2 regions of the Turicibacter faecis genome follow, and region 2 is predicted to be linked to the other one. Evidence: a T-box and tRNA genes for the amino acid it is inferred to sense, from the RefSeq annotation. Region 2 holds a T-box; the other holds one or more tRNA genes.
What was found. The T-box of region 2 lies ahead of trpS (tryptophan--tRNA ligase). A T-box ahead of a tRNA ligase gene usually reads a tRNA of that ligase, here a tRNA-Trp.
Positions count from the first base shown of each region.

Region 1 (15,185 bases), 560 kb from region 2:
CTTTGCAGGTTATCCCTATCTATTTAGATGGCTAAATAAAGGTAAGCATTGATGACTTACCTTTATTTTTTTGAAAAAAATGCAAAAATTGTTTTGACAAACCCGTTAAAGGATGATATTATTAAGAAGTTCCAAAAAGCGACAAAGAACGAGAAAATAAAAAATAAAAAAACTTTTGACATAAGTTGTTGAATGTGTTAAGATAAGAAAGTCGTCTTGAGAGAAGGCCCGTTGGTGAAGCGGTTTAACACACATGCCTTTCACGCATGCATACACGGGTTCGAATCCCGTACGGGTCACCATTAAAAATAATAGATCGGGAAGTGGCTCAGCTTGGTAGAGCACCTGGTTTGGGACCAGGGGGTCGCAGGTTCGAATCCTGTCTTCCCGACCATAATAAAAAGGCGGAGTAGCTCAACTGGCTAGAGCGTACGGTTCATACCCGTGAGGTTGGGGGTTCGAGTCCCTCCTCCGCTACCAAAATAAATATGGAAAAATGGAGGAATACCCAAGTCCGGCTGAAGGGATCGGTCTTGAAAACCGACAGGGCGTGAAAGCGTCGCGGGGGTTCGAATCCCTCTTCCTCCGCCATATTAAAATAAATAAACATCGCGGGGTGGAGCAGTTGGTAGCTCGTCGGGCTCATAACCCGAAGGTCGCAGGTTCAAGTCCTGTCCCCGCAACCAAAAGGTCCAGTGGTGTAGCGGTTAACATGCCTGCCTGTCACGCAGGAGATCGCGGGTTCGATTCCCGTCTGGACCGCCATTTAAATAAAAGGCTTGGTAGCTCAGTCGGTAGAGCAAAGGACTGAAAATCCTTGTGTCGGCGGTTCGATTCCGTCCCAAGCCACCATATAAGGTCCAGTGGTGTAGCGGTTAACATGCCTGCCTGTCACGCAGGAGATCGCGGGTTCGATTCCCGTCTGGACCGCCATTTAAATAATAAATAAAAGTCCTGCTAGCTCAGTTGGTAGAGCATCTGACTTTTAATCAGAGGGTCAGAGGTTCGAGTCCTCTGCAGGACACCATTTTAAAAAAAGGTGCGTGCCTGAAATAATGAAATGCCTGGGTGGCGGAACTGGTAGACGCACAGGACTTAAAATCCTGCGGGTGGTGACACCCGTGCCGGTTCGATTCCGGCCCTAGGCACCAACTTAAAAGCGCCCATAGCTCAATTGGATAGAGCGTTTGACTACGGATCAAAAGGTTAGGGGTTCGACTCCTCTTGGGCGCGCCATAAAAAGTGTTAAAAAGGCCCGTTGGTGAAGCGGTTTAACACACATGCCTTTCACGCATGCATACACGGGTTCGAATCCCGTACGGGTCACCATTAAGAATAAAAGTGGAGGATTAGCTCAGCTGGGAGAGCATCTGCCTTACAAGCAGAGGGTCGGCGGTTCGAGCCCGTCATCCTCCACCATAAAGAGCCGGAATAGCTCAATTGGTAGAGCAACTGACTTGTAATCAGTAGGTTGCGGGTTCAAGTCCTGCTTCCGGCACCATATGGCGATTGTGGCGAAGTGGTTAACGCATCGGATTGTGGCTCCGACATTCGTGGGTTCGATTCCCATCAGTCGCCCCAGTATGCGGGTGTAGTTTAATGGTAGAACTTCAGCCTTCCAAGCTGACTGTGAGAGTTCGATTCTCTTCACCCGCTCCAATATGAATTTTAACATCCTTCGGGATGTTTTTTTTATTTTCATGTACGGGGTGGAAATCGAGGATGGTATAATATTTTTAGAACGCTAAGCAATAGGCGTCGTAGAATTATGGATGAAAGAGGGGGTAACTAAGTGAAGAAAGTTTGTTTGGCAGCTCCGCATTTATATGAGGAGAGGAATGAAAAGATAACTCTTGATCGGTTTTTAAATGGTGAGCAAGCGGGTGACTTAGAGATTGTAAAGTTTGAAAAGGAACTTTCATCATACGTTGGTACTAGAAAAGCTTTGGTTCTTTCGAGTGGTACGGTGGCTATCCGTCTTGCCTTGAAGTCGCTTGGTGTGAAAAGTGGGGATGTCGTTTTCTGGTCATCAATTACGTATCCTCCATCTTGTCAAGCTATACTTTCTTTAGGAGCAACGCCAGTATTTATCGATATTGATCCTTTAACTTGGGGGATGTGCCCACAATCTTTAAGGCTAGCCTTTCAACAATTAAAAGAGAAAGGGCAACGACCACGTGCCGTTGTCGTTGTTAATTTGTATGGCCAAAGTGCGGATATGGATCCTATTTTAGAGATTTGTCATGAGTATGGAGTGCCTGTTTTAGAAGAGGCAGCTGAGTCATTAGGTGCGACTTATAAAGGACGTATGAGTGGTACCCTAGGCGCAGTAGGGATTTATTCCTTTAATAAAAATAAGATAATTACGACTTTATTTGGAGGGGGAGCATTAATATCAAATGACCCCTCATACGTTGATAAAGCTAGAGATTGTTTATCTGAGAATAGAAATGATTTAATGTCACCTATCGCGGCAAGTATAGGGCGTAGGCAACTTGAGGTGTTGGCTAAACGTCTTGAAAGAAAAAAAGAAATTTATGAAACGTATAGGCGCGCTTTTAAAGAGATAGGTGAAATAGAAATGATGAATATTTGCGATTATGGACATTCGAATTACTGGTTATCTGTTATGACGGTTAAGAGGGGTTCTGTAGTAACCAGTAAGGAAATTATGGAAAAATTGAAATCTCATCATATTGAATCACGACTTGTTTGGAAGCCAATGCATTTTCAACCGGATTTTTCCGACTTTCCTTTTTTTACAATACAGGAGGGGACTTCTATTGCAGAGGATTATGCAAATAGAGGGATTTGCTTGCCTTCTGATACCCAAATGACACAAGGGGAACAAGATCGAGTGGTAAATATTGTTAAACAATTGTTTATAAATAGTAAGTAATGAACTAAAAGATTGAAAGTAAGGTTCTTTGTCAAATAGTGTGGGTGAATAAAATCTATACATATAATCGGGAGGAATTAGGCTATTCTTTAGATGGTTTGATTCCTCTTCTTTTTTTGTTCAAAAGTGTATTTATGAATAATCAAAATTCTTGCTTTGAAATGGTAGAAACTACGATATCCAAAAGCGATTCGCTTAATGACTTTGATATTGTTGTTAATTCCTTCGAGTACTCCATTGGTATAAGGAGTTTCAATTGTATTTTTGACATAGTCTTGATAATGAGTGAGTGTTTTTAAAGCTGTTTTCATTTCGTGTGAAAGCAGATCAGAGGGGTGTTGAATGGCATGATGAAATATTTCAAGGTTACGAAGTTTAATAGCCTGTTGGACAGTTTGGTAGAAATCATAAGTCTCCTTTAGTTCAGGGTCTAGGGCTAATAAAAAGTCAATAATTTCTTGTTGAGAGATCATCTTTTTGAAGCAGTTGGAATAGAAGTAATGAGTGGCATTAAGATCTTCTTGGGCTTTTAAGAGAAGTCGCCAATAATGTTTGAATTTATTATAAAACTCTTTATTTTGATTCATGAAACGAATGCGTGTTTTATTAAGAGCACGAGAGACTAGTTGAACGATATGAAATTTATCTAAAACAATCTTAGCCTTAGGGAATACCTCTTTAATGAGTGTCATATAAGGGGCGTACATGTCAATGACGACGTGGGTTACACCTTCACGAGCTGCTTTAGAAAATCGCATAAAATAAGTCCTTAGTGTACTTAAGCGACGGTCTTCAACGATATCAATTAGCTTTCCATTGGACGCATCACAAAAAATGAAGGACATTGCTCCCTCGGCCGATTTAACCGACTTAAACTCGTCAAAACAAAGAACTTTTGGGAGAGAATTAAAGGGAAGCGGCTGTTCTTCATAGGAAGAATGAATGACGCGGTTAACGGTTGAATGAGAAACGTTAAGCTCACGTGCAATATCTGTTTCGGATTTCTTATGACTAGCTTCTAAAAAGATGGCTTGTTTTACGGGAGTGGAAATAAAACAATTAGGGTTAACAAGAGATGTTTCTAGGGTAAATGTTCGGTCACAATGACGGCATTTATAACGTTGTTTTTTTAAGTCTAGATAAGCATCAAATCCGGAAATTTTGACTAGCTTAATACGTGAAGTTTTGAAGCCGTGTTTAATGATATTTGAGTCAAAAGAATGACCACAGTGGTAGCAATGAGTCGGTTGAAAAGAAAGAGTTCCCAAAATAAGTTTAGAACGAACATTCTTAATCTGAGTTTCTTGGATACAATTTTTTGAAAAAGTAATATTTTTATCTTTTAAATCAAGTAAAGTTGAGATACAATTAGTGTGAGACATAAAACCAATCCTTTCGTGTTGTTTTAGCCGATTACATTGTATAGGATTTTGGGGACTATGTCTCTTTTTTTGTCTCAATATTTATGGCAATCAAAAAGGTGTGAGTAATCCCACCCACACCAAATATTATAGAACCGAAAGTAACCGGATAAGATATTACGGGTACTTTCTTTTTTATCGTTTTAAAGATTTGACTTATCTTAAAAAGAGATCGGGGATTGGATTAGGGGAGTGTGCAGAAAAAGTTATTAATTATTTAAGTTTAAAAAATTTAAAATAGGTAATATTAAAAAAGTAATAATTTTTTCAGAAAAAAACTTTGACAAATAAAAAGAATGATGATATTATAAAAAAGTCCTAAAAAACGACAAAAACAAATAAAAAAAGCATTTGACAAATCTTGTTGGGTGTGTTAAGATAAAAAAGTCGTCTTGAGAGAAGGCCCGTTGGTGAAGCGGTTTAACACACATGCCTTTCACGCATGCATACACGGGTTCGAATCCCGTACGGGTCACCATTAAAAATAAAAGTGGAGGATTAGCTCAGCTGGGAGAGCATCTGCCTTACAAGCAGAGGGTCGGCGGTTCGAGCCCGTCATCCTCCACCATATAAGAATGGGCTATAGCCAAGCGGTAAGGCAACGGACTTTGACTCCGTCATGCGCTGGTTCGAATCCAGCTAGCCCAGCCAACGATGTCCTGCTAGCTCAGTTGGTAGAGCATCTGACTTTTAATCAGAGGGTCAGAGGTTCGAGTCCTCTGCAGGACACCATTTTAAAGCGCCCATAGCTCAATTGGATAGAGCGTTTGACTACGGATCAAAAGGTTAGGGGTTCGACTCCTCTTGGGCGCGCCATAAAAAGTGTTAAAAAGGCCCGTTGGTGAAGCGGTTTAACACACATGCCTTTCACGCATGCATACACGGGTTCGAATCCCGTCTTCCCGACCATAATAAGAAGGCGGAGTAGCTCAACTGGCTAGAGCGTACGGTTCATACCCGTGAGGTTGGGGGTTCGAGTCCCTCCTCCGCTACCAAAACGAATATGGAAAAATGGAGGAATACCCAAGTCCGGCTGAAGGGATCGGTCTTGAAAACCGACAGGGCGTGAAAGCGTCGCGGGGGTTCGAATCCCTCTTCCTCCGCCATATTAAAATAAATAAACATCGCGGGGTGGAGCAGTTGGTAGCTCGTCGGGCTCATAACCCGAAGGTCGCAGGTTCAAGTCCTGTCCCCGCAACCAAAAGGTCCAGTGGTGTAGCGGTTAACATGCCTGCCTGTCACGCAGGAGATCGCGGGTTCGATTCCCGTCTGGACCGCCATTTAAATAATAAATAAAAGTCCTGCTAGCTCAGTTGGTAGAGCATCTGACTTTTAATCAGAGGGTCAGAGGTTCGAGTCCTCTGCAGGACACCATTTTAAAGCGCCCATAGCTCAATTGGATAGAGCGTTTGACTACGGATCAAAAGGTTAGGGGTTCGACTCCTCTTGGGCGCGCCATAAAAAGTGTTAAAAAGGCCCGTTGGTGAAGCGGTTTAACACACATGCCTTTCACGCATGCATACACGGGTTCGAATCCCGTACGGGTCACCATTAAGAATAAAAGTGGAGGATTAGCTCAGCCGGGAGAGCATCTGCCTTACAAGCAGAGGGTCGGCGGTTCGAGCCCGTCATCCTCCACCACTTAAGAATGGGCTATAGCCAAGCGGTAAGGCAACGGACTTTGACTCCGTCATGCGCTGGTTCGAATCCAGCTAGCCCAGCCAATGATGTCCTGCTAGCTCAGTTGGTAGAGCATCTGACTTTTAATCAGAGGGTCAGAGGTTCGAGTCCTCTGCAGGACACCATTTTGAAAAAAGGCGCGTGCCTGAAATAATGAAATGCCTGGGTGGCGGAACTGGTAGACGCACAGGACTTAAAATCCTGCGGGTGGTGACACCCGTGCCGGTTCGATTCCGGCCCTAGGCACCAACTTAAAAGCGCCCATAGCTCAATTGGATAGAGCGTTTGACTACGGATCAAAAGGTTAGGGGTTCGACTCCTCTTGGGCGCGCCATAAAAAGTGTTAAAAAGGCCCGTTGGTGAAGCGGTTTAACACACATGCCTTTCACGCATGCATACACGGGTTCGAATCCCGTACGGGTCACCATTAAAAATAAAAGTGGAGGATTAGCTCAGCTGGGAGAGCATCTGCCTTACAAGCAGAGGGTCGGCGGTTCGAGCCCGTCATCCTCCACCATAAAGAGCCGGAATAGCTCAATTGGTAGAGCAACTGACTTGTAATCAGTAGGTTGCGGGTTCAAGTCCTGCTTCCGGCACCATATGGCGATTGTGGCGAAGTGGTTAACGCATCGGATTGTGGCTCCGACATTCGTGGGTTCGATTCCCATCAGTCGCCCCAGTATGCGGGTGTAGTTTAATGGTAGAACTTCAGCCTTCCAAGCTGACTGTGAGAGTTCGATTCTCTTCACCCGCTCCAATATGAATTTTAACATCCTTCGGGGTGTTTTTTTTGCATCTATCTTATTCTTTCGCCCTATATGTATCATTAAATGGTTCTTTGTCAAATAGTGTTGCTGATTAATTTGTAACCTGTTACAACGAAAATTCAAATCGAAATCCTAGTAGCTATGCTGCTAGGATTTTCGTTTTAGGCTTTGTTAGATTTTGAACCATGAGAATACGAGATTTAAAGTGATAGAAACTACGATATCCAAAGGCAATACGCTTAATGACCTTAATTTTATTATTAATTCCTTCGATGGGACCATTTGTATAATGAGTTGAGAGTGTATTTTTAATATAGGATTGATAAGTTTTAAAGGTTTGGAAAGCCGTTTGAAACTCAGGAGAAACAAGCGGATGTTCCGTTTCGAGTAAATGATTAAATCGTTTTAAGTTTTTTGTCTGAAGAGCGAAAAGTAACTCTTGATATAAATCATAGGTTGCTTTTAATTCAGGAGATAAATCAAGTAGAAAGTTTAAGATATCAATTTCACGCATGGGTTGTTTAAAGCAGTAAACTGATCGATAAGTGGTGGTATTAAGTAAAGCGTGAGATTTTAAAAATAAGCGCCAATAACGTTTGAATTTACGACCATGCTTTTTGAACTTTTTCATGAATCGGATTCGAGTTTTGTTCAGTGCACGAGAGAGATGTTGAACGAGATGAAATTTATCAATGATAATTTGGGCATGAGGAAAAAGATCCTTAATGAGGCTGATGTAAGGAGCGTACATATCAATCACAATATTTTTTACTCGATGACGTGCTTCCTTTGTGTATCGTTTAAAATAAGCTTGAAGGGAGTTTAAACGACGATCTTCAACGATATCGATGATTTGTTTTGAGTCAGCATCGCAAAAAATAAAAGACATATGCCCCTCAGCAGACTTAACGGATTTAAATTCATCAAAACAGAGATTTTCAGGTAAATAATTAAGGTTTAAGGTTTGAGATTCATAAAAGCTATGGATGATTCGATTGACGGTTGAATGAGAGACCTGATGGCGACGTGCGATATCACATTCAGAAATTTTATTTTAGGCCTCTAAAGCAATGGCGTGTTTCGTATGATAAGAAATGTAACAGTTCTTTTCAACAATTGAAGTACTTAGTGTAAAAGTAGACTGGCAATGCCCACAATAATAACGCTGTTTTTTTAGGTCTAAGTAGGTATCGTGAAGAGAGACTTTTGGAATGACAATTCGAGAGGTTTTAAATCCATGCTTCTTAAATTTTGAATCAAATAGGGTTCCGCATTTTTGACAATGAGTCGGTTGATACGTAAGAATACCTTTAAAGATAAAGCTAGTAATTCCGTTCAACTTCACTTCCTCAAGATAATCTTCTGAAAATGTAATATTTTTATCTTTAATATTTAAAAGTTTTCTAGTAAAATATGAGTGAGACATTAAATCTTATCCTTTCAATATTGTTTTAGTCGATAACATTGTAACAGGATTGAGACTTGAAGTCTCTTTTTTTTTATCCTATGAAAAAAGTGCTGCTTAATCAGCAACACTAAATATTATAGAACCTTTTTTATATGGAGGCGGAAGGTTTTCCTTTATTTTTTAAAAGACAGGCGTGATTTTTGAAGGAGTCGAATAAGAACATAGCCGATTGCTAGTGTTAAGTTAAAAAGCCCAATAGCAAGGCTCGCCATTAAAAGGTGTGTGGCAGTGAGGGTTGGGAGCTCTCTTGTTTGGATGGATGGGTTTTCCCTCGTTAAAACATCTGATTTTAAAGGGGGATCGTCAATTGAGGCTTTAATAGGAAAGGAAGGTTGGATAGAGTAAAAGAGACTGAAAAAATAAAAAAAACAAAAAAACTTTTTGACATAGGGTTTGAATCGTGATAAAATAAAAAAGTCGAAAAGGCCCGTTGGTGAAGCGGTTTAACACACATGCCTTTCACGCATGCATACACGGGTTCGAATCCCGTACGGGTCACCATTAAAAATAAAAGTGGAGGATTAGCTCAGCTGGGAGAGCATCTGCCTTACAAGCAGAGGGTCGGCGGTTCGAGCCCGTCATCCTCCACCATAAAGAGCCGGAATAGCTCAATTGGTAGAGCAACTGACTTGTAATCAGTAGGTTGCGGGTTCAAGTCCTGCTTCCGGCACCATATAACAAAAGAATACGGTGGGGTAGCGAAGTGGCTAAACGCGGCGGACTGTAAATCCGCTCTCTGAGAGTTCGGCGGTTCGAATCCGTCCCCCACCACCACTTAAGAATGGGCTATAGCCAAGCGGTAAGGCAACGGACTTTGACTCCGTCATGCGCTGGTTCGAATCCAGCTAGCCCAGCCAATGATGTCCTGCTAGCTCAGTTGGTAGAGCATCTGACTTTTAATCAGAGGGTCAGAGGTTCGAGTCCTCTGCAGGACACCATTTTAAAAAAAGGCGCGTGCCTGAAATAATGAAATGCCTGGGTGGCGGAACTGGTAGACGCACAGGACTTAAAATCCTGCGGGTGGTGACACCCGTGCCGGTTCGATTCCGGCCCTAGGCACCAAAAAGGTCCAGTAATGATAGCAAGAAGGTCACACCTGTTCCCATACCGAACACAGAAGTTAAGCTTCTTAGCGCCGATTGTAGTACGAAAGTGCGAGAGTAGGACGTTGCTGGGCAATAAAAAAAGCCTCAATAGCTCAGTTGGTTAGAGCACTTGACTGTTAATCAAGGGGTCCTAGGTTCGAGTCCTAGTTGGGGCGCCATAAAATATTATCTTTTAGAAAGATTATATTTGAAAAATTAATATAAAATGAAGGCGGAGTAGCTCAACTGGCTAGAGCGTACGGTTCATACCCGTGAGGTTGGGGGTTCGAGTCCCTCCTCCGCTACCAAAATAAATATGGAAAAATGGAGGAATACCCAAGTCCGGCTGAAGGGATCGGTCTTGAAAACCGACAGGGCGTGAAAGCGTCGCGGGGGTTCGAATCCCTCTTCCTCCGCCATATTAAAATAAATAAACATCGCGGGGTGGAGCAGTTGGTAGCTCGTCGGGCTCATAACCCGAAGGTCGCAGGTTCAAGTCCTGTCCCCGCAACCAAAAGGTCCAGTGGTGTAGCGGTTAACATGCCTGCCTGTCACGCAGGAGATCGCGGGTTCGATTCCCGTCTGGACCGCCATTTAAATAAAAGGCTTGGTAGCTCAGTCGGTAGAGCAAAGGACTGAAAATCCTTGTGTCGGCGGTTCGATTCCGTCCCAAGCCACCATTTAAGAATGGGCTATAGCCAAGCGGTAAGGCAACGGACTTTGACTCCGTCATGCGCTGGTTCGAATCCAGCTAGCCCAGCCAATGATGTCCTGCTAGCTCAGTTGGTAGAGCATCTGACTTTTAATCAGAGGGTCAGAGGTTCGAGTCCTCTGCAGGACACCATTTTAAAAAAAGGCGCGTGCCTGAAATAATGAAATGCCTGGGTGGCGGAACTGGTAGACGCACAGGACTTAAAATCCTGCGGGTGGTGACACCCGTGCCGGTTCGATTCCGGCCTAGGCACCAAAAAGGTCCAGTAATGATAGCAAGAAGGTCACACCTGTTCCCATACCGAACACAGAAGTTAAGCTTCTTAGCGCCGATTGTAGTACGAAAGTGCGAGAGTAGGACGTTGCTGGGCAATAAAAAAAGCCTCAATAGCTCAGTTGGTTAGAGCACTTGACTGTTAATCAAGGGGTCCTAGGTTCGAGTCCTAGTTGGGGCGCCATAAAATATTATCTTTTAGAAAGATTATATTTGAAAAATTAATATAAAATGAAGGCGGAGTAGCTCAACTGGCTAGAGCGTACGGTTCATACCCGTGAGGTTGGGGGTTCGAGTCCCTCCTCCGCTACCAAAATAAATATGGAAAAATGGAGGAATACCCAAGTCCGGCTGAAGGGATCGGTCTTGAAAACCGACAGGGCGTGAAAGCGTCGCGGGGGTTCGAATCCCTCTTCCTCCGCCATATTAAAATAAATAAACATCGCGGGGTGGAGCAGTTGGTAGCTCGTCGGGCTCATAACCCGAAGGTCGCAGGTTCAAGTCCTGTCCCCGCAACCAAAAGGTCCAGTGGTGTAGCGGTTAACATGCCTGCCTGTCACGCAGGAGATCGCGGGTTCGATTCCCGTCTGGACCGCCATTTAAATAAAAGGCTTGGTAGCTCAGTCGGTAGAGCAAAGGACTGAAAATCCTTGTGTCGGCGGTTCGATTCCGTCCCAAGCCACCATTTAAGAATGGGCTATAGCCAAGCGGTAAGGCAACGGACTTTGACTCCGTCATGCGCTGGTTCGAATCCAGCTAGCCCAGCCAATGATGTCCTGCTAGCTCAGTTGGTAGAGCATCTGACTTTTAATCAGAGGGTCAGAGGTTCGAGTCCTCTGCAGGACACCATTTTGAAAAAAGGCGCGTGCCTGAAATGATGAAATGCCTGGGTGGCGGAACTGGTAGACGCACAGGACTTAAAATCCTGCGGGTGGTGACACCCGTGCCGGTTCGATTCCGGCCCTAGGCACCAAAAAAGGTCCAGTAATGATAGCAAGAAGGTCACACCTGTTCCCATACCGAACACAGAAGTTAAGCTTCTTAGCGCCGATGGTAGTACGAAAGTGCGAGAGTAGGACGTTGCTGGGCAACAAAAAAGCCTCAATAGCTCAGTTGGTTAGAGCACTTGACTGTTAATCAAGGGGTCCTAGGTTCGAGTCCTAGTTGGGGCGCCATAAAAAGCCGGAATAGCTCAATTGGTAGAGCAACTGACTTGTAATCAGTAGGTTGCGGGTTCAAGTCCTGCTTCCGGCACCATATTTAAATAATAGGGGTGTAGTTTAACGGTAGAACAGCGGTCTCCAAAACCGTTAGTGTGGGTTCGATTCCTGTCACCCCTGCCATGGCGATTGTGGCGAAGTGGTTAACGCATCGGATTGTGGCTCCGACATTCGTGGGTTCGATTCCCATCAGTCGCCCCAGTATGCGGGTGTAGTTTAATGGTAGAACTTCAGCCTTCCAAGCTGACTGTGAGAGTTCGATTCTCTTCACCCGCTCCAATATGATTTTAACATCCTTCGGGGTGTTTTTTTTATTAAAAATCATATATAATAGTTGAACTGCCAGTGATATTGATTCAGGGAGGTTTATTATGAAAGTGATTATAATCGGTGGTGTTGCTGCTGGGATGAGCGCGGCTGCAAAGTTAAAACGTGCGAATAAGGAAGCCGACGTTGTTGTGTATGAAAAATCTAAGCATGTTTCGTTTGGGGCTTGCGGATTACCTTATTTTGTTGGAAACTTTTTTGAGGATTCAAATAAGATGATTGCTCGAACAGCAGAACAGTTTAATGCTTCAGGTATTTCGGTTAATACAGAACATGAGGTTTTGTCTATTAATACGATGAATCAAACGGTATCGGTTAAAAATTTATTAACTGAAGAGATCTTTACAGATCATTATGATCAATTGATGATTGCAACAGGTGCGAGCGCTATTATTCCTCCGATAAAAAATGTTCATGTAGGGAATGTTTTCACCTTAAAAAGTATGGAAGATGGTCTAGCTTTAAAAAATATGATGGCTAATGAGGCTTTAAAACGTATTGCGATTGTTGGGGCAGGATTTATTGGTTTAGAGGTTGTTGAGGCAGCTAAGCAATACGGGAAAGAGATACACGTATTTCAATTAAATGACCGCGTACTTGTTGATACATTTGATAAGGAAGTTACAGATATTTTAGAGGAAGAATTAAGACAGCAAGGCGTTCACTTACACTTGAATAATACGGTTACTGAGTTAATCGGCGACACTCAGGTGCAAAAAGTTGTGTCAACTGATGGAATATTTGATATTGATTTAGTTGTTTTAACAACGGGTGTTCGTCCTAATACAACCTTTTTAAAGGATAGTGGCCTTGAGATGACGGCAAATGGGGCAATTATTATTGATGAGGAAGGGCGTACTTCAGTACAGGGCATTTATGCCGCAGGAGATTGTGCAACTATTTCTCATCGTTTAAAGAAGGATCCTGCATATATTCCTTTAGCAACTGGTGCTAATAAGATGGGACGTATTATTGGTGAAAATTTAGCTGGGGCTCATAAGAAGTTTAACGGATCTTTGGCCTCTGCTTGTTTGAAGGTCTTAAGTTTAGAGGCGGGACGCACAGGATTATCTGAAAAAGAAGTGCAAGATTTAGGAATTGATTATCGCTCTGTCTTTATTACTGATATGAACCAAACCTCATACTATCCTGGACAATCTAAAATATCTGTTAAGTTAATTTATGATGCTCATACGAAAGTTATTTTAGGGGGACAGGTTGTTGGACGCAAAGATGCTGTTCAACGTGTTAATGTTTTGGCAACGGCTATTTTTGCACGTTTAACGACAGACCAATTGGCAATGTTAGATTTATGCTATGCACCACCATTTTCAAGAACTTGGGATGTTTTAAATATAGCAGGAAGTGTTGCAAAGTAAAGTTTTGAATGAAAGAACTTATGTCAAACATGAAAACTGTTTAAGACATAAGTTCTTTTTTTGTGTCAAATAGAAAAAAAGTCAATATAATAACTAGTAAAGGAGGGATTATTATGAATGAAAATGATAGTGCTCCTATTAACTGTGATGAATGTCATCATGATCAGGAATTCAGTAAAGAAGTATTAAAAGAGGCGGGAGTTACAACGGGTTATTTATCAAAGGAAACTCCACCTATAGACCATCCGATGCATCGCCGATTACATTTTTTGATGTTTTTAATTTTAATCTTCTTTTTCTTAATTGTGGTTCTAATCGGAGGCAGTCGTCTTTCTTTAACAGGGGAGGAAAAATCAAATACGGAATTGGTAGAAATTCCAATTATTTTAGGGGATGTCTAGTGTTTATAGACATCTTTTGTTTATTTTGTCGGAATATGTAATCCTATAATAGGACGGAGATTGTTAGTTTATGTGATATAATGAAAAAAAGTGTGAATTAAGGGAGTGAAGGGTTTGAACAAGAAGGTAAAGCAGTTATTTGAGTATTTATTAGCACTCCGTCATTTAACGAATCAACCGATTCGTGAGATTAAAATGTATGAAAAAACATGGATGTTAGAAGAGTTGCCTGTTGGTGAAGGATGCTTTCTAGGAGGAGCTGGTGTTGATTCTCGGGCCTATCTAGAGGTGCACCAACAAGTTTTTAAAAATGATTATCCTTCTTTTGACGATAAAATAGGACAGGTATTATCGTTATTAAAATTTGATTACACTAAAGATGGAAGTTCTGTTTGTGAGGTTAATGAACTTAATATAATTATGATGCAGCAACTTAATCAATTAGAAGAAAAGGCAAAAAAAATTGATTTAAACTTTGTAAATTTAACAGATTGGGAACGTTTATTGCTAGATTTTTTTGCGCCGACAATTGAAAAAAATGAGCTTTTTTTACGCCTTGAGGGAGCGGAGTCGACGATGAGACAGTTGCTAATTGATTATGAGGCTTGGATTAGTAAATGGAGTCAATGGTCACTTGTTCAGAAGAAAAAACGTCAGGTACAAAAGCTTTATGATTACTTTTTTCAATTAAGACAAATGATGAAATCAGAGGAGCATTCCTTTGAAATAATGATGGGAATTGGGATGTTAACTTATCAGTTAAAGCAACCGATTCATCACCCGATGCTTGTAATGAGGCTAGAACTTGATTTTGATGCTGAAAATGGTGTCGCTAAATTATTGCCAGGTACCCGCGGTTATCAACTGGATTTAGAAGTTTTAGCAGGGGTTGAGTTTTCTAACCAACAGGAGATTATGCAATTAAAGGAAAGTATTTTGGATCAGTTTATTTCTCCCTTTGATTCGGAGACAACGGAGGGAATTTTGAGGCAATTGGTTCATTATATGCATCCAAGTGGTGCTTATTTGTCAGCTGATGAAGCGCCATTGGTAAGTAAGTTTCCGATGATTAGGCAACAGAGCATGATAGTTGTAAGAAAGCGGTCAGAGGTGTTGCTCAAGGAAGATTTACAGTCAACGATTGAGTATATCAGTGAGGGCGGGATGATTCCAAAGCCGCTTCAAGCGATTATCGATGTAGATGGATTGAAGCAGACTGATTCTGAGGCGCGGGAGTGGAAGAAAACGTGTGAGCAATTATTATTTCCCTTACCTGCGAATGAGGAGCAAAAGGATGTGGCAAGAAGGCTCGCTAATAATATTGCCTTGACTGTACAGGGACCACCGGGTACGGGGAAAAGCCATACGATTGTTAATTTAATTTCTCATTTGTTAGCGCATGGAAAACGTGTGTTAGTAACGAGTGAAAAGGATAAGGCGCTTCGTGTTCTTCTTGAAAAGTTACCGGAGGAAATTCAACCTTTATGCGTGTCTTTTTTAGGGGGAGATCGGCAATCATTAGCCCAAATTGAACAATCTATACGAACAATTTC
Region 1 covers NZ_AP028127.1:1,645,608-1,660,792, reverse strand. The annotation lists gene AACH31_RS08230 (phosphatase PAP2 family protein) at 1-52, shown strand, start outside; tRNA gene AACH31_RS08225 (tRNA-Glu) at 226-302, shown strand; tRNA gene AACH31_RS08220 (tRNA-Pro) at 318-394, shown strand; tRNA gene AACH31_RS08215 (tRNA-Met) at 404-480, shown strand; tRNA gene AACH31_RS08210 (tRNA-Ser) at 499-591, shown strand; tRNA gene AACH31_RS08205 (tRNA-Met) at 611-686, shown strand; tRNA gene AACH31_RS08200 (tRNA-Asp) at 690-765, shown strand; tRNA gene AACH31_RS08195 (tRNA-Phe) at 777-852, shown strand; tRNA gene AACH31_RS08190 (tRNA-Asp) at 858-933, shown strand; tRNA gene AACH31_RS08185 (tRNA-Lys) at 952-1,027, shown strand; tRNA gene AACH31_RS08180 (tRNA-Leu) at 1,063-1,151, shown strand; tRNA gene AACH31_RS08175 (tRNA-Arg) at 1,160-1,236, shown strand; tRNA gene AACH31_RS08170 (tRNA-Glu) at 1,253-1,329, shown strand; tRNA gene AACH31_RS08165 (tRNA-Val) at 1,344-1,419, shown strand; tRNA gene AACH31_RS08160 (tRNA-Thr) at 1,426-1,501, shown strand; tRNA gene AACH31_RS08155 (tRNA-His) at 1,506-1,581, shown strand; tRNA gene AACH31_RS08150 (tRNA-Gly) at 1,586-1,659, shown strand; gene AACH31_RS08145 (DegT/DnrJ/EryC1/StrS family aminotransferase) at 1,793-2,899, shown strand; gene AACH31_RS08140 (ISL3 family transposase) at 2,989-4,281, opposite strand; tRNA gene AACH31_RS08135 (tRNA-Glu) at 4,722-4,798, shown strand; tRNA gene AACH31_RS08130 (tRNA-Val) at 4,813-4,888, shown strand; tRNA gene AACH31_RS08125 (tRNA-Gln) at 4,897-4,971, shown strand; tRNA gene AACH31_RS08120 (tRNA-Lys) at 4,977-5,052, shown strand; tRNA gene AACH31_RS08115 (tRNA-Arg) at 5,060-5,136, shown strand; tRNA gene AACH31_RS08110 (tRNA-Met) at 5,239-5,315, shown strand; tRNA gene AACH31_RS08105 (tRNA-Ser) at 5,334-5,426, shown strand; tRNA gene AACH31_RS08100 (tRNA-Met) at 5,446-5,521, shown strand; tRNA gene AACH31_RS08095 (tRNA-Asp) at 5,525-5,600, shown strand; tRNA gene AACH31_RS08090 (tRNA-Lys) at 5,619-5,694, shown strand; tRNA gene AACH31_RS08085 (tRNA-Arg) at 5,702-5,778, shown strand; tRNA gene AACH31_RS08080 (tRNA-Glu) at 5,795-5,871, shown strand; tRNA gene AACH31_RS08075 (tRNA-Val) at 5,886-5,961, shown strand; tRNA gene AACH31_RS08070 (tRNA-Gln) at 5,970-6,044, shown strand; tRNA gene AACH31_RS08065 (tRNA-Lys) at 6,050-6,125, shown strand; tRNA gene AACH31_RS08060 (tRNA-Leu) at 6,161-6,249, shown strand; tRNA gene AACH31_RS08055 (tRNA-Arg) at 6,258-6,334, shown strand; tRNA gene AACH31_RS08050 (tRNA-Glu) at 6,351-6,427, shown strand; tRNA gene AACH31_RS08045 (tRNA-Val) at 6,442-6,517, shown strand; tRNA gene AACH31_RS08040 (tRNA-Thr) at 6,524-6,599, shown strand; tRNA gene AACH31_RS08035 (tRNA-His) at 6,604-6,679, shown strand; tRNA gene AACH31_RS08030 (tRNA-Gly) at 6,684-6,757, shown strand; gene AACH31_RS08025 (ISL3 family transposase) at 6,907-7,800, opposite strand; gene AACH31_RS08020 (transposase family protein) at 7,822-8,193, opposite strand; tRNA gene AACH31_RS08015 (tRNA-Glu) at 8,660-8,736, shown strand; tRNA gene AACH31_RS08010 (tRNA-Val) at 8,751-8,826, shown strand; tRNA gene AACH31_RS08005 (tRNA-Thr) at 8,833-8,908, shown strand; tRNA gene AACH31_RS08000 (tRNA-Tyr) at 8,925-9,009, shown strand; tRNA gene AACH31_RS07995 (tRNA-Gln) at 9,018-9,092, shown strand; tRNA gene AACH31_RS07990 (tRNA-Lys) at 9,098-9,173, shown strand; tRNA gene AACH31_RS07985 (tRNA-Leu) at 9,209-9,297, shown strand; rRNA gene rrf (5S ribosomal RNA) at 9,304-9,412, shown strand; tRNA gene AACH31_RS07975 (tRNA-Asn) at 9,423-9,499, shown strand; tRNA gene AACH31_RS07970 (tRNA-Met) at 9,552-9,628, shown strand; tRNA gene AACH31_RS07965 (tRNA-Ser) at 9,647-9,739, shown strand; tRNA gene AACH31_RS07960 (tRNA-Met) at 9,759-9,834, shown strand; tRNA gene AACH31_RS07955 (tRNA-Asp) at 9,838-9,913, shown strand; tRNA gene AACH31_RS07950 (tRNA-Phe) at 9,925-10,000, shown strand; tRNA gene AACH31_RS07945 (tRNA-Gln) at 10,009-10,083, shown strand; tRNA gene AACH31_RS07940 (tRNA-Lys) at 10,089-10,164, shown strand; tRNA gene AACH31_RS07935 (tRNA-Leu) at 10,200-10,287, shown strand; rRNA gene rrf (5S ribosomal RNA) at 10,294-10,402, shown strand; tRNA gene AACH31_RS07925 (tRNA-Asn) at 10,413-10,489, shown strand; tRNA gene AACH31_RS07920 (tRNA-Met) at 10,542-10,618, shown strand; tRNA gene AACH31_RS07915 (tRNA-Ser) at 10,637-10,729, shown strand; tRNA gene AACH31_RS07910 (tRNA-Met) at 10,749-10,824, shown strand; tRNA gene AACH31_RS07905 (tRNA-Asp) at 10,828-10,903, shown strand; tRNA gene AACH31_RS07900 (tRNA-Phe) at 10,915-10,990, shown strand; tRNA gene AACH31_RS07895 (tRNA-Gln) at 10,999-11,073, shown strand; tRNA gene AACH31_RS07890 (tRNA-Lys) at 11,079-11,154, shown strand; tRNA gene AACH31_RS07885 (tRNA-Leu) at 11,190-11,278, shown strand; rRNA gene rrf (5S ribosomal RNA) at 11,286-11,394, shown strand; tRNA gene AACH31_RS07875 (tRNA-Asn) at 11,404-11,480, shown strand; tRNA gene AACH31_RS07870 (tRNA-Thr) at 11,487-11,562, shown strand; tRNA gene AACH31_RS07865 (tRNA-Trp) at 11,575-11,648, shown strand; tRNA gene AACH31_RS07860 (tRNA-His) at 11,651-11,726, shown strand; tRNA gene AACH31_RS07855 (tRNA-Gly) at 11,731-11,804, shown strand; gene AACH31_RS07850 (CoA-disulfide reductase) at 11,897-13,231, shown strand; gene AACH31_RS07845 (hypothetical protein) at 13,345-13,632, shown strand; gene AACH31_RS07840 (AAA domain-containing protein) at 13,747-15,185, shown strand, end outside.
Region 1: it encodes a tRNA-Trp, which carries the amino acid that the T-box ahead of trpS (tryptophan--tRNA ligase) is inferred to sense. The anticodon was not compared.

Region 2 (15,185 bases):
GGCTTCCTGATTTAATCACAAAACTTAAAATTAGACATAGACTCTCTTTATAACGAATCAGTCGTTGCCTTTTTTGCTCATCCATAAATTCCTCGAATGACTCCTCTTCAAATGTTTCAAAAAACTCTTCTTCCTTTTTCCTTTTATAAAGGGGGCGCTGAGGGGCAAAACTTTTCGTTAAATCGTATGTTTTATGAAGGGGGCGCATCCAGAGTGGTCTTAAAAAATCGTCCATCGATTCTAAAACATCGGGTTTTTTTAATAAAACGTCATAAAGCTCTGTCCGAAAATTAAAGCGCCGAATCCCACTCATTTGAATCAGCCCTTCTAATTCCTTTCCATACAGAATCTTTAAATCAAAATGAGAATTTAAAATTCGTTGATGTTCATCAAGCGCTCGGTTTAAGTACTGTTCAATTGTTTTTAAGTGTTGTAAGTTTTCACGCTCGTCATCCATCAATTTTTGTATGGCAATATCTTTTTCTTCAAGTTCTTCCACTCGATGTTTAATATTTTCCCGGTAACCTAAAAATTTCGTTTTTGTTTCTTGAATCATCGTTAAATCTTGTTCAATCCGTTCTTGGTAATCTTTGGCAGAGTAAAGCAAGGCATTTTGTCTAATTTTTCGCATATCCCCTTCAATCCTTTGACACTGCATGCGTAATAAATCAAAAATCCTTTTCACATCATCGACAGCTTTATCATACGTCGCTTTTTCTAAATGTAACTTGAAAACCATCTCCTGAATCGTTAACTGTAAATGACGATCCACCTCAAGCGTTGATAACATTAACTCATAGCCTGCATCCGTTAAAGAATACGATGTTCGCCGAACACCTTCCTCAAGGTAAACGATCTCATTTGCAATAAAACTAATATGAATCGGTTCATACCCCTTTTTCTCATAATTATAACTTTCAAAATACATCGGGCGCCCCTCGTTGCAAAATACGACATCCACAATAAAATTAGCCAATTCCTTAGCTTCTTCATACGATAACGCCTTTTGATAAACAGAGAGGTTTAACTGATCAATAAAATTAGCAATATCATCCATTGTGCAAGGCTCTTCTTTTAAAGAACTCTCCATAATGTAGAGCAACACGGAAAATAGTAAATTAACTTGTTCAAACGACTCCTCAAATCCGTACGTTTTCCATGTTGTTTTTGCTAAACTATTCTTAAAAAGGACAGCATAGGCTCCAACTTTTTTCATCCGTGTTTGAAACTGTCGTAAAAAATCATATTGCATTTACCAGACCTCCTAAAAATCACTCATTGTTACGATTTCTTGTGGAATATACAAACCAGCCTCTAAAATGGCCCTCATCTGCGATGTCTCTTCAAAATAACTAAAAAACACACCTTTCTCATTCCGATTTTGCCCTTCTTTTGTTTTTGGTAAAGAGAGACTAGCCCCCCTTTTAACCATGGCCTCATAAGCTGACACTAAGGGTTCACAATAAAACTCGGCACATAACTGTTCAAAAATTAAAATTCCCTCATAATCTAAATCTCCAAAATAATAAAATCGATTTAATTCATGAAGCAAAAATGGCTCAACACTTTCCTCAAAATGACAAAAGCCTTTCCAGACCTTTTTTCCACCCCCATAAATGAGCGTCTGAACCTCCTCACCAAAGATGGTTGTCTTTCCAGACATCAAATGCTTCCGTAAACTATAAAAGGTATCTTTATTTTCAATAATTAAAATGGTTTGTGGTGTCTTCTTAGATAAGCTAAAATAAGCTAACGGTTCCGCCGTTTCATATAAATTTAAATCTTCTAGAGAAAGACCTAAATTTTTTAATAGGCGCTTTCCTTCAGTTGCTAAAAACTTCTCTTGGGTAAAAATTTGAAAACTGCGTTCGTTTATCGACGTAGATTTTTGTAACAACTCTCGTTTATTTTTAAAAAAATCATTTATTTTCAAGATAGATTCTCGATCTAATTGGTATTGCTTAAGATGATTTAAATAATACTCCTGATTTAATAGGGGGTGAAACACATACGTCACCTCGTCCTGTAAAGTTTTTTCATTTTCAAGAGAAATCTTAAGGCGATAACTTTTATACAATGATGGTTTTTTCCCATTCCTTCCGCTACTTTTAATTGGGGAAATGACCTCTTGTTCAATGAGACTTAAAATAAAATCATATAACTCTCGATAATCCTTTAATAGATAATGCTGTTCAATTTCCTGTAACGTAATTTTTTTACGGGGATAGTCTTTTAAAAATTGCATGGTTAGTCCTCCTAGCACTGGCTACTTTTAATAAAAATTATACCTTAAAAATTAAGTAAAAAAATCCGTTTCTCTAAAAATTTATTCATTCCCCTCAATCGATTAATCAAACATTTCATTTCTAAATGCGTTTTCCCGTGCTATTAAATTAACTTTTCCTTACCTTATCCTCTTAAAATTGATAAACCTAAATCTATTATAGATTATTGCTCTTCTTTTAAACACCGCCATGATTGTTTACACCAAATTCCCCTTCACTTCTTTTAATTTATTTTATCAAAATTACACACAGATTAAGAAGTTAGACAATTAATTTAAGAACTAGTCAAAGAGAAACAAGTAGAGTCTCAGCTTCACTCTTCCAGTAATCAACAGAGTCAATTGCTTACCTACTATCAAAAATACAAACTCCGATTGATATGCATGCTTCTAACAAAATGAGAAGAATATTTTCAGTCAATAGTCTTCACCTTTATAAACGAGCACAAAAAAAGAGCCTCTCGCTCTATGACTTTTGAAGATAAGTCATTTTACGACAGCTCCTTCCTATGATCTCCTATTCCATATTTTCGTTCGTTTCTTTCTTTGCAACAATTAAGAATCGATGCCTTGTAACATCTAAATGTCCCTCTTCGTCCATCACCTTTTTCATTGTGACTAAACGATCAAAGTATTTTTCAACGGAAAAATCAGGAATTTGCTCGGTCATCGTCTTCAGGTAATAAACAATTGCCCCTATATCATAAAAACGAGTTTTAGAGATATCCTCTTTCACCTCAATAATCGTGAATCCAGACTCTTTCAATTGTTCTACTGCGACTTGAAGGCGCCAATTGGAATAACTCGTCGGTTCCACGTTTAACCAAACATTTAATTCACCATTACTTAATCCACCAATTTGCTGGGTAATAAAGTACCCATTTTCGCGCAAGACCCGAGAGACCTCATCCACCTGAAACCTTTGATTGCGATTAATCATCACATCAAAGGTTTCGTTCTCAAAAGGTAACAATGCTCCTTCATCACCAAAGACTACCTTAATCCCTAAATTATTTAAAGGTTGTCTCGTCTTTAATAAATGGTCTTCCTTCGTTTCTAGAGCAACTGTCCTCTTTGACAAAGAAGTGAAACTAGCCCAATCAGTTTCATCTAATCTATTCATCTGTACGAGGCATTCTCCATCCCGTAAATAAGGCTTAATCACCTGGGGGAATTTCCATATTAAAGGAAACTGAACCATCCGCTGCGTCTCTTTTAAATAACTATAATCCCACTTTGAGAAGGGGCGTTGTTCTTCCAATACTAATTCATTAAATAACTGCTGTTTCATCTCTTATCCCCAATCCCTTTCTATTTCATCTACAAATGCCATCCCGTTTAACGATAAGGTGTGTCCAAAAATAATGAATGAGGTCACCATTTTCCCTCATAAAATTTTATTTGCTTCTCCCCCATTGAGGCATTACTCCCCAGATGGATGAAGTTCCTTTATTAGACCTTCACCTGATTTCCAATGTGACGGTGAATATAAGAGGTGATAAGTTGTATAAAGATCTGTATCTTCAAATAATAGGTAGCCTTGAACACTTTCTGAAGGTTCGAGCGAACCACTTGTTAACTCTGACTGATTATCAATTAACAATAAGTTAGGTAAAATAAGGCGTCCTTGCTCATTTATTAATTTAAAATCAAAGGCAGTATAGTCCTGCTTTTCAGTCGATTGATTACTCAACTCAACCCCGACAATAACAAATTGCTGATGATCTTTAGCTTTTGTATATTTTGTCTCCTTAACGAATTCCACCTTTGTAACCTCTAAGTGATGGTCATTAAGAGCGTCGCTCGCTTGCCACTGCTCATTTAATTTAACTTCTGGCTGTAGCGGTGTTGCCTCCTCATTCGTTGAGGTTAAATCAATTTCAATGGATTGTGTTGAAAACAAAGAAGGTTCATCATAATGAAGACGTAATTGTTGAATCCCCTGTGGAATTTCAAAAATTAATGTCCCACTAACCATTCCTCCACCCACGAGCTCACTTATTCCAAGTGTTTTTACCTCACTCATATCAATGGTTGGTTTCACCCGCTGGGTTAACCCGTCGGCAGCAAGTGAAAAGTGAAAAGGATAATAATTAACCGTCATATCCGTTGAATTCTTAAGACTTAAGGAAATTAAAAGTGTCTCATATCCCTCTTTTTTTGAGGCCTCTCGTTTAACCTCGTGCACTTGAATCATCGCCTGCTTTGCTTTCACTATATCGCCAATTTGACTCACACTGACTTCCTCTTCTTCAGATGTCTCCTCCTCAGATGACGTTGGCAAATAAGAGAACATTAATTGCTCCTGTTTGGTCGGTTGCAAATAGACGAGTGAAACAGTCTTACTTTCCTGCGGTAATAACTCCAGTTTTTGTGTAGGTAAATGATCTTTCATCGGTAGAAGAAACTCTAATGTTTCAGTCTGTAATTGAAGATCTGCAAGATTTATCGTAGACGGTTCATCCATTTTATTTGTAATGTTTACGTCTAATTGAACGAACTCATAGCCCTCAGGAGCCTTCTCTACCGCACGATCCGATGCCATCTGCTGATTCACAATTTTAATCTCTAACTGATTATTTTGAACCGATGACGTTAATTTATAAATTTTTTGCTGCTCCTCCTCTGGACTAGAAAAAACAAAGGTCTCTACATTGACCCCTTGCCCTTGATGATTCGTCGCGCTATCCTCAACAGATGCAAACTCCGTAAGCTGTCTAATCCCAACAAGCAGTAATGTCATCATCCCAAACGTCCATAACACGCGTTTTCGAGTTTTAACCGAAGGAATCCCCCATCTAATAATCACTTCTGGACTAAAAATCCCCGTAATAAAGCATAAAAAGGAACACAGCAATAAGATCGATTTTATGTCTGGCATATAAACTCCCCATTTCATCTTATTCTTACCATTCATTATATCCTATCTTGAGCCTAACTAGTTTATATCCCTCTTTTTTCGCTAAAAAAAGTAATGGATTGTTTTATTTGAGCTGTATAACTTTGTTCATCTTTGTCATATTTTTAAAAGAATACTCAAAAAAAAGAAAATTGAAGAGTCGAATCTTTCCCTATAAAAAAAGATTAACTCTTTGATAAAGAGTTAATCTTTTAAGCCCCCTTAACTAAGCGAGCAAACGCGTGCTTTTCCTGATGATTTTGAAATAACTTAAACCATGCACAAATTTCTAAGGTGAAATCTAAAAAAGCGATACTTTGTGCGGTAATGATATGACGGTCACGGACCAATCGTTTATCAATATAATTATCTCGAGGAAATGGATCCTGAATCCCATAGACATACTGATATTTTGTCGTCCATGCCGTTAATGGCGTCGTATACGTTGCTTCATCTAAAACCCCTGATTTTGCTAGCATAATGGTTCCCGCTGTACCAATAGCAGCTAATAATTTTCTTTCCTTATCACAACGTTTAATCAGCCTCATTAATGAAGGTTTAATATCTACCTCGCGCCCCCCGCATAAAATTAATCCTTCAACATCTAAATCAACGACTTCTGACAAGGTACAGTCAGGGTCTAAATTAAATCCTGCCTGTGATTTAATCACACGATCTTCGTAGGCAACCGTGATAATATCTTTCCCCGCGTCTGTGCGCAAAACATGACAAATAAATGAAATTTCATAATCCGTCATCCCATCAAATAAAAAAACCAAAATCTTCCCCATATTATGCCCCCATCTAACTTCGTAACTATTATCCTCATTGTAATTTAGGCCAGCTACTATTGTCAATACCTTCCACAGTAACCCTAAATAATAGCAATATTACGTCGTTTAATCAGTTGTTTCGACAACAAAAAGAATCCTATTCCCCCCTTTTATCTCCCACGCATCGCCCCTTATTCGCTAACCTTTTCAAATAAAGTTGTGCCTCGTCCCGCGATTTAAAGACGATAATTGTCTTTTCTAATTTGACAGCTGCTAATTGCTCATACAGATAAGGTAATCTTTTTTGAGGAAAGTCTAAAATGTGTTGTTTAAAATCGGCATCAAACTCCCGTTCAATCCAGGGTAAATCCTCCCGTTGATGGCCAATTCTTGAAGCTGCCCCCAGTAGACAAACCTCTACTGGGTAATCAAGTAAAAACACCGTATCACAAGCTGCTAAGCGCCGTTCGAGGGTCCGACTATAATTTCCATCAATAATCCATTGATCCTTTTGTAATAAGCGTTCTAATTGTTGATCAAATGCCTGTTCCAAAATGTGTGTCCCATCTGAACAATGCCAGATTTGATCTAAATAATAAAGCGGTAAGTCCGTGATTGTACGTAATCGTCTGGCAAATGTACTTTTTCCAGCACCAGGACTTCCAATAATTAATACCTTTTTCATCACCCACATGCACATCCTCTCTTATTTCTCGTTAAACAGTGCCGAGTTAAGTCAAATAATAAAAAAAGAGCACTTTAGTTCAAGTGCTGCTTTCCCTTCTTATTTTTTACGTCCTAATCCCATTTTATGTTCTACTTTTTTAACTTTTTTAAAAGCTAATTGATTAGCTCTTTTTGCCCCCGCATCAAGCACCTCATCAATCACATTCGATTTTAGCAACTCTTTCATGCGTTGTTGGATCGGTTCAAGCTCTGCAACAACAATCTCAGCTAAATCTGACTTAAATTGACCATATCCGCATCCTTCATAACGTGCGACGAGTGATTCAATCGATTCAGAAGTGAAGGCTGAATAGATATCTAATAAATTTGAAATTCCCGGTTTATTTTGACGGTCATAAGCAATAACGCCATCTGAATCAGTCACGGCCGACTTTATTTTTTTACGAATCACATTTGGTTCATCCGTCATTAAAACAAAGTTACGTGGGTTATCATCTGACTTACTCATTTTTTTCGTTGGCTCTTGTAAAGACATGACGCGTGCCCCTCTTTTAGGGATCCACACCTCAGGGACTTTAAACGTTTCACCGAAACGGTTATTAAAGCGTTCTGCTAAATCACGCGTTAATTCCACGTGTTGTTTTTGGTCATCCCCAACAGGGACAAAGTCAACATCATATAATAAAATATCAGCTGCCATTAAAACAGGATACATAAATAATCCAGCACTAATTCCTTGTCCTTTAGCCGTTTGCTTTTGAACCTTATCTTTATATTGCGTCATGCGTTCAAGTTCACCCATTGAGGTATTACATGTTAACATCCAAGCCAATTGTGTGTGTCCTGGGACTTCTGATTGAATAAAGATGGTTGCTTTATTTGGGTCAAGTCCACACGCTAAATAAAGGGCTGTTAACTCTTTAATCCGTTTGCGTAGCTCTAGGCGATCTTGTGGGACTGTAATCGCATGTTGATCAACGATGAAAAATAAACAATCATGCTCATCCTGTAACTCAACGAAATTTTTTAATGCCCCTAAGTAATTTCCAATTGTCAATGTTCCTGACGGTTGAATAGCTGATAAAATTCTTGACATGCTATCGACTCCTTTTCAATATAAATTTCATGTTTTCATTCATTTTCCTGGCCATAAAAAAAGCCCTCTATCTCACGATAGAGGACGATTAAAACCGCGGTACCACCTCATTTAAATAACGATTGTCGTTATTTCACTTCAAACTGTTAACGGTTGTTATCCGGGTTCCCTACTTTTTTTATTCAAGTTCCGCTCCTGAGCCCATTCATTCAAGTTATTTATCGATTCACACCAACCATCGACTCTCTTTAAAATAGGTCTTAAATTACTCTTTCTCAATCAACGCATTCATATTTAGTTTCATTTTATGCAATATTATATCGTTTGTCAATTAAAATGAATAATCATCCTCAAAAAGTTGAACCAATTCTTCGTTACTTAATTGATTAATAAAGGTTTCACCTTCCTGAACGATTGCTTCTGTCAAATCACGTTTTCGTTTTTGTAATTGCTCAATCTTCTCTTCAATCGTATCTTTTACAAATAATTTAAACACTTGAACCTTTTTCTCTTGACCTAATCGGTGGGCACGGTCAGTGGCCTGATTTTGCGCACTCATATTCCACCATGGATCGTAATGAATCACCACATCCGCACCTGTTAAATTTAATCCAGTTCCTCCCGCTTTTAAAGAAATAAGAAAGACGGGCGTGTGGTCGGTGTTAAATTGTTCAGTTAATGCTAACCGCTCACTTGTTTTTGTGGCACCCGTTAACATTAAGTGTTCGATTTCTTTTTGTTGAAGGGCCTTTGACAGAATATCAAGCATCGACGTAAACTGTGAAAAAATTAAAACCTTATGCCCCGTCGCGATACATTCTTCAACTAATTGTAAGCATAACTGCAACTTCGCACTTTCCCCTTTATAATTTTCTAAGTAAAGGGCGGGATCACAGCAAATTTGTCGCAATCTCATGAGTAAGGCTAAAATTTTAATGCGACTTCGCTCGATACCTTGCGTTTTAATTTCACTGTTCATTTCTTCTTTCATTTCGTAAACCATCGCATAATATAAGTCTTTTTGCGTCTTATCCATCTCGCAATAGAGACTCGTTTCAATTTTTTCTGGTAATTCTTTCAGCACGTCCTTTTTCAGACGTCGTAAAATAAAGGGGGCAACCTGTTGATGAATGCGACTCAATAAATTTAAATTTTGATTTTTCATCACCGGAGCCTCATATTTTTTCTTAAATTGCGTATATGTCCCAAAATACCCCGGTAAAATAAAATCAAAAATAGACCATAAGTCAGATAATGAATTCTCAATAGGTGTCCCTGTTAAGGCAAAACGTATCTCAGCCTTAATTTTTTTTACTGCTTTTGAGCTTAGCGTGCTATGGTTCTTAATATAATGGGCCTCATCTAAAATACAGTATCTAAATCTTTGATTTTCATAATGAGAAATATCGCGTCGGATTAAATCATATGACGTAATCACGACATCGACGTTAGCCCCTTGTTCAATCAGTTGCTCTCTAACTTTAGGCGTTCCTTGAACAATGATGGTTTTCAACGTCGGTGCAAATTTATGAATCTCACGTTCCCAGTTGTAAACAAGGGAACTTGGGGCTACAATCAATGCTGGTTTTGTTCCTTTTTCTTGTTCGGATACAAGAACTGAAATGACCTGTAATGTTTTCCCAAGCCCCATATCATCTGCTAAAATTCCTCCCATTTGATACTTAGACAACGTTTTTAACCAACGATAACCTGTCTCTTGATAATGGCGCAGTGTTTTTGCAAGTGATGGCGGAATACAAAACTCTGCATCTTCAACGTGATGAAACTCTTCGACGAGTGCATCAAATGATGTATCGCGTTTAATAGAAAGCGTCGGACTGACCTTCATTAATTGATCTAAATATAGCGCCCGATATTTAGGGATCAAAATTTCTGTTTCATCGAGTTGCCTTTCATCAATGCTTAAATCATCCATAAAAGACGCTAATTTTTCAACATAGTCGTTTTTTAAATTAATAAATGATCCATCTTTTAGACGGAAATATTTTTTATTTTGGCGATAAGAAGCAAGGATTTTTTTATATTCAGCGGCCGAAAATTCTAAGTCATCAAAATTTAAACTGAGCCAATCGTTTTTAAGACGAATTCCTACGGAAAAACTCTTCGGTTCCTGAATCTTAATCGCTTTAAAACTTTCAGATGCATAAACACTCCCTATTTTTTTTAACTCATCAATCCCATCTTGTAAAAAAGAATAAATGAGTTCCTCATCTTCTAGTGCATAGGCATTCGAGGTTCCCTTCTTAAATTGATACTGTTCCACCATTGCTAAAGCCTGTGTTTCCTTTAACGCATCTCGCAAAATGGCCCCTGTTGACGCAGTAGTTTCATGAACCTTGATTATCGTTTCACCATAGCAAAAATGGACATCTAATCCAATCCCCCCGCGTTTTAACGAATCCAGATAAAATTTAACCTCTAGGGGATAAACTTTAAACGTTTCATACAGTAAATCTAATGATGTATCTTTAATATACTCTTTAATATTTGGAACAACGAGTGATAAAAAGCGCGACATGTGAGCCTCGTTCATTTGCAATTCATAATGAGAAGACTGCGTCAATGTCCTTAAAATAGGAAATATTTTTTTAACAAACGCCTCACTGCAACGAAAACACTCATGTTCGCAAAAAATATAAGAATAGTTTAACCCCGCGCCTAATCGAAAGGGCCCCAAGTTATGCGATAAATAGTAATCTGTCCCTTCCTGCGTCAATCGAAATTCAATCGTAGGCTCATACGGATGTAAGGTCATCACCTGCGAGGCAAGGCCACTTATATCACAGGCTAGTGTCTGCCCTTGATACAGTTGATAAAATTGGTCCAACCATCTTGGCGTTAAAGCTAGGCACTTGGTCGCCTTAACGGGGCCAAGCGTCGGTAGTTGTTTCGCATAAACATCGTATTCTTGGATAATTTCACAAATAAATCGAGCAAATGGCCGCGACTGCAAATCAAATTGAAGCATCGAATGCTTAAACTGAAGCTCCTTGCCATAACTCACGACATTCTCATTTAAAATATCCGTCGCGAGTTTATAAATATCGCGCACGACATAAGCGCGTTGCTTTTTTACCGATACCTCAAATCCTAATTCTTGATGCTCATCTCCCATCACAAGTTTGGGAACGAGACTTACATCCTTTTCATTCCATTCCTGATGGATAACCGATGATAATTGTAACTCATATGACGTTAATAATTCATCGATGATGGCATCGGACTCATCGCCTGCCGAATGAATCACTAACTTATTTCTAATTTGATCCTCATAAACCTTTAATAAGACAGCGATCGCATGTTTACATGAGCCAAAATTAGATAAAAATGTTCCACAGTCACACTGGTCATGAAGAATCTTGCTCTGGTCATCTAAGTTAATTAAAATATGATAGGTTTGTCCATCGTCTTCGACTTCTGCAAAGATCTGATATAAATCAGTTGGATCATACGTCACATAGTATTGAATTTTTCCCCCACTGTTATAAAAGGCCTGAGCACGCGAAAAAACAGCAGGATTGGCTGCTCGATTTTTAATCCGCGTTTGATTTAAGTTCACGTTACTCACACTCCCATTCTACACTTATCTCTTTATTTTACCATAAATTGTACTTATAGGAAACGAGAGATGATAGATTTAATGGGATTAGTTTGCACCATTTCGATCCTTTTATGACCCTCCATCCCCCATAAGTTGTCTAATTAGTTCTTTTAAACGGAAAATTTGCCCTTCCTGGGGAAGGGGGCCTTGTCTTCGCTTTACCTCATCTAACAACGTATCGCCCCATTCAAGAAGTGCAGTTAGTTGACTCCATTGTATCCTTTCCTCTCCTAATGCGCGTCTTTCCTTTTCATTTAGCTGCTCATATATTTTCTTTAACTCCCTCTCTCGCCATAGGCAAGTTGACGGGGACCCATTTTTTAAATGTCGCACCCAAACGAGGGCATGCATATAAAAGTTGTGTGCTACTTTTGCAAATTCATTAGCTTTCTTTTCTTGTTCCATTCTATCTAATTTGAAGGATTGTTCCTGATAAACGATGGGATGATGATCGATAAGCACTCGCAAATCTTCATCTAGCGATGGTCTTTGAGCAATAAATTGGAACAGACACTCCCATCCTGACTGAAAAATAATTCGGCAATGAAACTGTTTCCCTCGACTCCACTCCTTTTCCACGTGTAAAAACGGCCCCATTGCCTGGACCCAATCGAGCTGTAAAAAAAAGAAAACAGGCTCGTGGCATACAATTAAAAACAGGTCGTTCCCCTCCATCATCTGTTTATAATAGAGCGCCTCGACCCCCGGTTGCTTAGCTGCCATTTGATACACAGCCCATAAATGATCCCCATACAACATTGTTCTCTCCCCTTTTGATGATAAAAGCCCTCTTCGTCCCTATTTTCCTATAACTCCTTTGATTAAAAAGACAGGGTTTCTCTTTTAGACTATGCCCCTACTCCTAAAATGCTCCTTTTTTTAAAAAATTCGCCCCTTTATTTGGATAAGATAAGATACCTTTAATAAATCGAATATTAGAGAATTGTCTAATTTTTAATTTTTTTAGTTATCGAGCAAAAAAAAGGATACCGTGGCTGTTACTTACGGTCACGATATCCTCTAATACGAGCAAAATAGGCTTTTCTTTTTTGTTCATCAACACTTAATTTTAATTTAAATGTATGATGAGTTGTGGCAGAAATCACCCGTTTTGTTTGATTGGTTACTGTTGGTTGATGTTCTCTCATGATTTCACACGCCTTTACTTTTTTCTAATTTATCGTATGCAAAAGGCCCCTTTTTGGTCTCTTCGTCATTGCATAGAAATAAAAGAATGTCTCTTGATTCAAGTGACATTCCCCATTCTTTTTTATTTTTAACAAATAAAGTCATATCATTCATCTTTATACAGATAAAATCAATAATTTTATCAACTTTTAAATAATTTGTTAAATAATGTTCCTCTTTAATTCGTTTTTTCTGTTTGTTTAGCTGGACAAGGTGCTTTAAAGCCAATAAATTGTTTTTCTTCTCGAATTTTTTCCGACATTTCTGCCATATGTTTTTGAATGTCCTCTACTTCTTCTTCAGTCATCAGTTCAAGCTCAACATATTTATCTAATAATTTTACTTTAGCAACATTAACTTTATCATATAACTCATAAATTTCTTCTTTTTGATCATCTGTTAATTGATTAAATTTTTCTTGCATTTCTTTATAATCGGCTTCAAATTGTTGCTTCACTTCCGCTTTTTGTTCCTCTGTTAATTGAGGATGATTAGGAACTTCTTTAACCTCATCTTTAGCATACGCTGTAAAACCAAGTGTTGCGGCTAATAAAGCCGTACTAAAAACCATGTTTAATTTCTTCATCTTCTTAATCTCCTTTCAAATTCTGTTACACCCTTAGTGTTCACCAGTTTTCCAAAACTTTGTATGCCAAGTTTATGAAAATATCGTATCTATTTCCAACTTTGTTGTTTCACCCTTTTATTAGGGTAATCAAGTGTTCCACGTAACCCTCCTTAGGACAATCCTAGATGTCTGACATGGTGACGACTGCTCGACCGATAGCCAATTAAACGAACGAGCGTCCGATGCCTATCTCCATTGCCTTCTAGTCTCCTAATAAAAGTTTATCTCTAAACCTTTATCTTTAATCCTCTGAGCTTTTTCCCCTCCTATGAAGTTCCCTACACGATAATTGGAGGCGACAAAAAGGCACCCTAACGTTAAACATAGCGTCTAACCTTTTGGGTGCCGAGGTTTGTTTGGATCAGCAACTAAGTCTACCACAACTAAATGGGGACGATTAAATAAGCGAAGCTTCCCTAATCCACGACTCACAATGAGTGTCATCCGATTCATGGAATAGATACCACAGCTATACGTAGGGAAAAACTTCCGTTCGGGGGAGAGCACACCACCTACAAAAGGAAGTCGCAAAATCCCTCCGTGAACATGCCCTGAATAGGTGTAATCAAATCCGTGCTTTTCATACAACGTTGCTAAAAATGGGGAATGTGCCAATAAAATATTGATTGACTCTAACCTAAGTGGTGAAAACACCTCAGATAAATCAGTAATCTCACGGTGGTTCGCTCGATCTTTTATCGCCTGAGGAACTGCCTTATAATGCGTTAAGGGGAGCGTTAATCCATAGATAAACAGTTCCTCCCCATTCACTTCTACTTGTTGGTAAGCATTGTCTAATCGGCAAATGCCCTTTTCTTTTAACTGCCTTAAAAAGTCATCATACCAACCACTTTCATTATTCATCTGGTCATATCTAGCTGTCGTTTCGTGATTTCCTTCAATATAAAAGATGGGATATTGACCTTTCAGCCCATCAATAAGATCTAAGAAAGCGCCACCGTTGGTATCTGTAGATGAGATCAAATCACCCGTTGCAAAAATTAAATCTGGATTTAGCCTTTTTATTTTGTTGATTAATCGTTTATTCTTCCGTCCAAACGTTTTAGAATGTAAATCCGATAACTGGACGATTCGTATCTGTCCCTGTGTAGAGTGAAATTTATGCGTTGTTAATCGATAAAAAGTCGTCGAGAAGGCATTTTGTTCCCTATAAAAAAACAAGATAACCGCAACAACCACCAACACGAGCATCTTTTTCTCCCCCTTCCACTATTACTTTGTTTAAAGAAGCATGGAGACCAGTCGATAGACCTTTTCTTCAAACCGAATCCAAGCTGATTTATTTTGTTCATAGGAATCATCCACTAACAAACAATTTTCTAAGTCCAGTTGAAACTGATGAACCGCTTGACGCGTCAATGTTTTATCATAAATAAAGGCATTAATTTCATAATTAATTTTAAAACTTCGTTGATCTATATTTGTTGACCCAATCGTACATAACTCTTCATCGATAATAATAATCTTTGAATGTAAAAATCCTTTATAAAAATAAACGTCAATGTTGGCTTCACGCAATTCTTTAATAAATGAGGTCGTGGTGCGATACACATAATGATGGTCCGCTATCGTTGGAATCATCACCTCAACTTTTACCCCTGAATAAGCTGCAATTTTGAGCGTCTCTAAAAACAACGAATCAGGAATAAAATACGGCGTTTGAATTTGAATTGTATGAACGGCACTTTGAATCATTTTAACAAATGTTAACTTAATATCATCTGTCGTCGTATCAGGGCCGTCTGAAACAATTTGCATTGGACACAGAGTCGTTGATAAAGGAGAGGCAAAATAGTGATTTAAGTGATCTTTAATATATCTTTCATCTTCTTGATGATCACACACCATGTAATAGTCCTTTAAAAAGCGATGTTGTAACTCCCAAACAGCATCGCCTACTAAACGTAAATGAGCATCTCGCCATGGTGAAAATTTAGGGTCCAAAGACATATATTCATTTCCAATATTCATCCCACCTAAATACCCA
Region 2 covers NZ_AP028127.1:1,082,229-1,097,413, reverse strand. The annotation lists gene AACH31_RS05285 (hypothetical protein) at 1-1,252, opposite strand, end outside; gene AACH31_RS05280 (DUF2220 domain-containing protein) at 1,265-2,245, opposite strand; gene AACH31_RS05275 (SAM-dependent methyltransferase) at 2,802-3,575, opposite strand; gene AACH31_RS05270 (DUF4352 domain-containing protein) at 3,708-5,165, opposite strand; gene AACH31_RS05265 (DJ-1/PfpI family protein) at 5,396-5,974, opposite strand; gene AACH31_RS05260 (adenylate kinase) at 6,114-6,644, opposite strand; gene trpS (tryptophan--tRNA ligase) at 6,741-7,739, opposite strand; T-box leader at 7,817-8,031, opposite strand; gene AACH31_RS05250 (DEAD/DEAH box helicase) at 8,071-11,319, opposite strand; gene AACH31_RS05245 (hypothetical protein) at 11,431-12,120, opposite strand; gene AACH31_RS05240 (hypothetical protein) at 12,360-12,509, opposite strand; gene AACH31_RS05235 (DUF2680 domain-containing protein) at 12,728-13,135, opposite strand; gene AACH31_RS05230 (metallophosphoesterase) at 13,508-14,389, opposite strand; gene cls (cardiolipin synthase) at 14,420-15,185, opposite strand, start outside.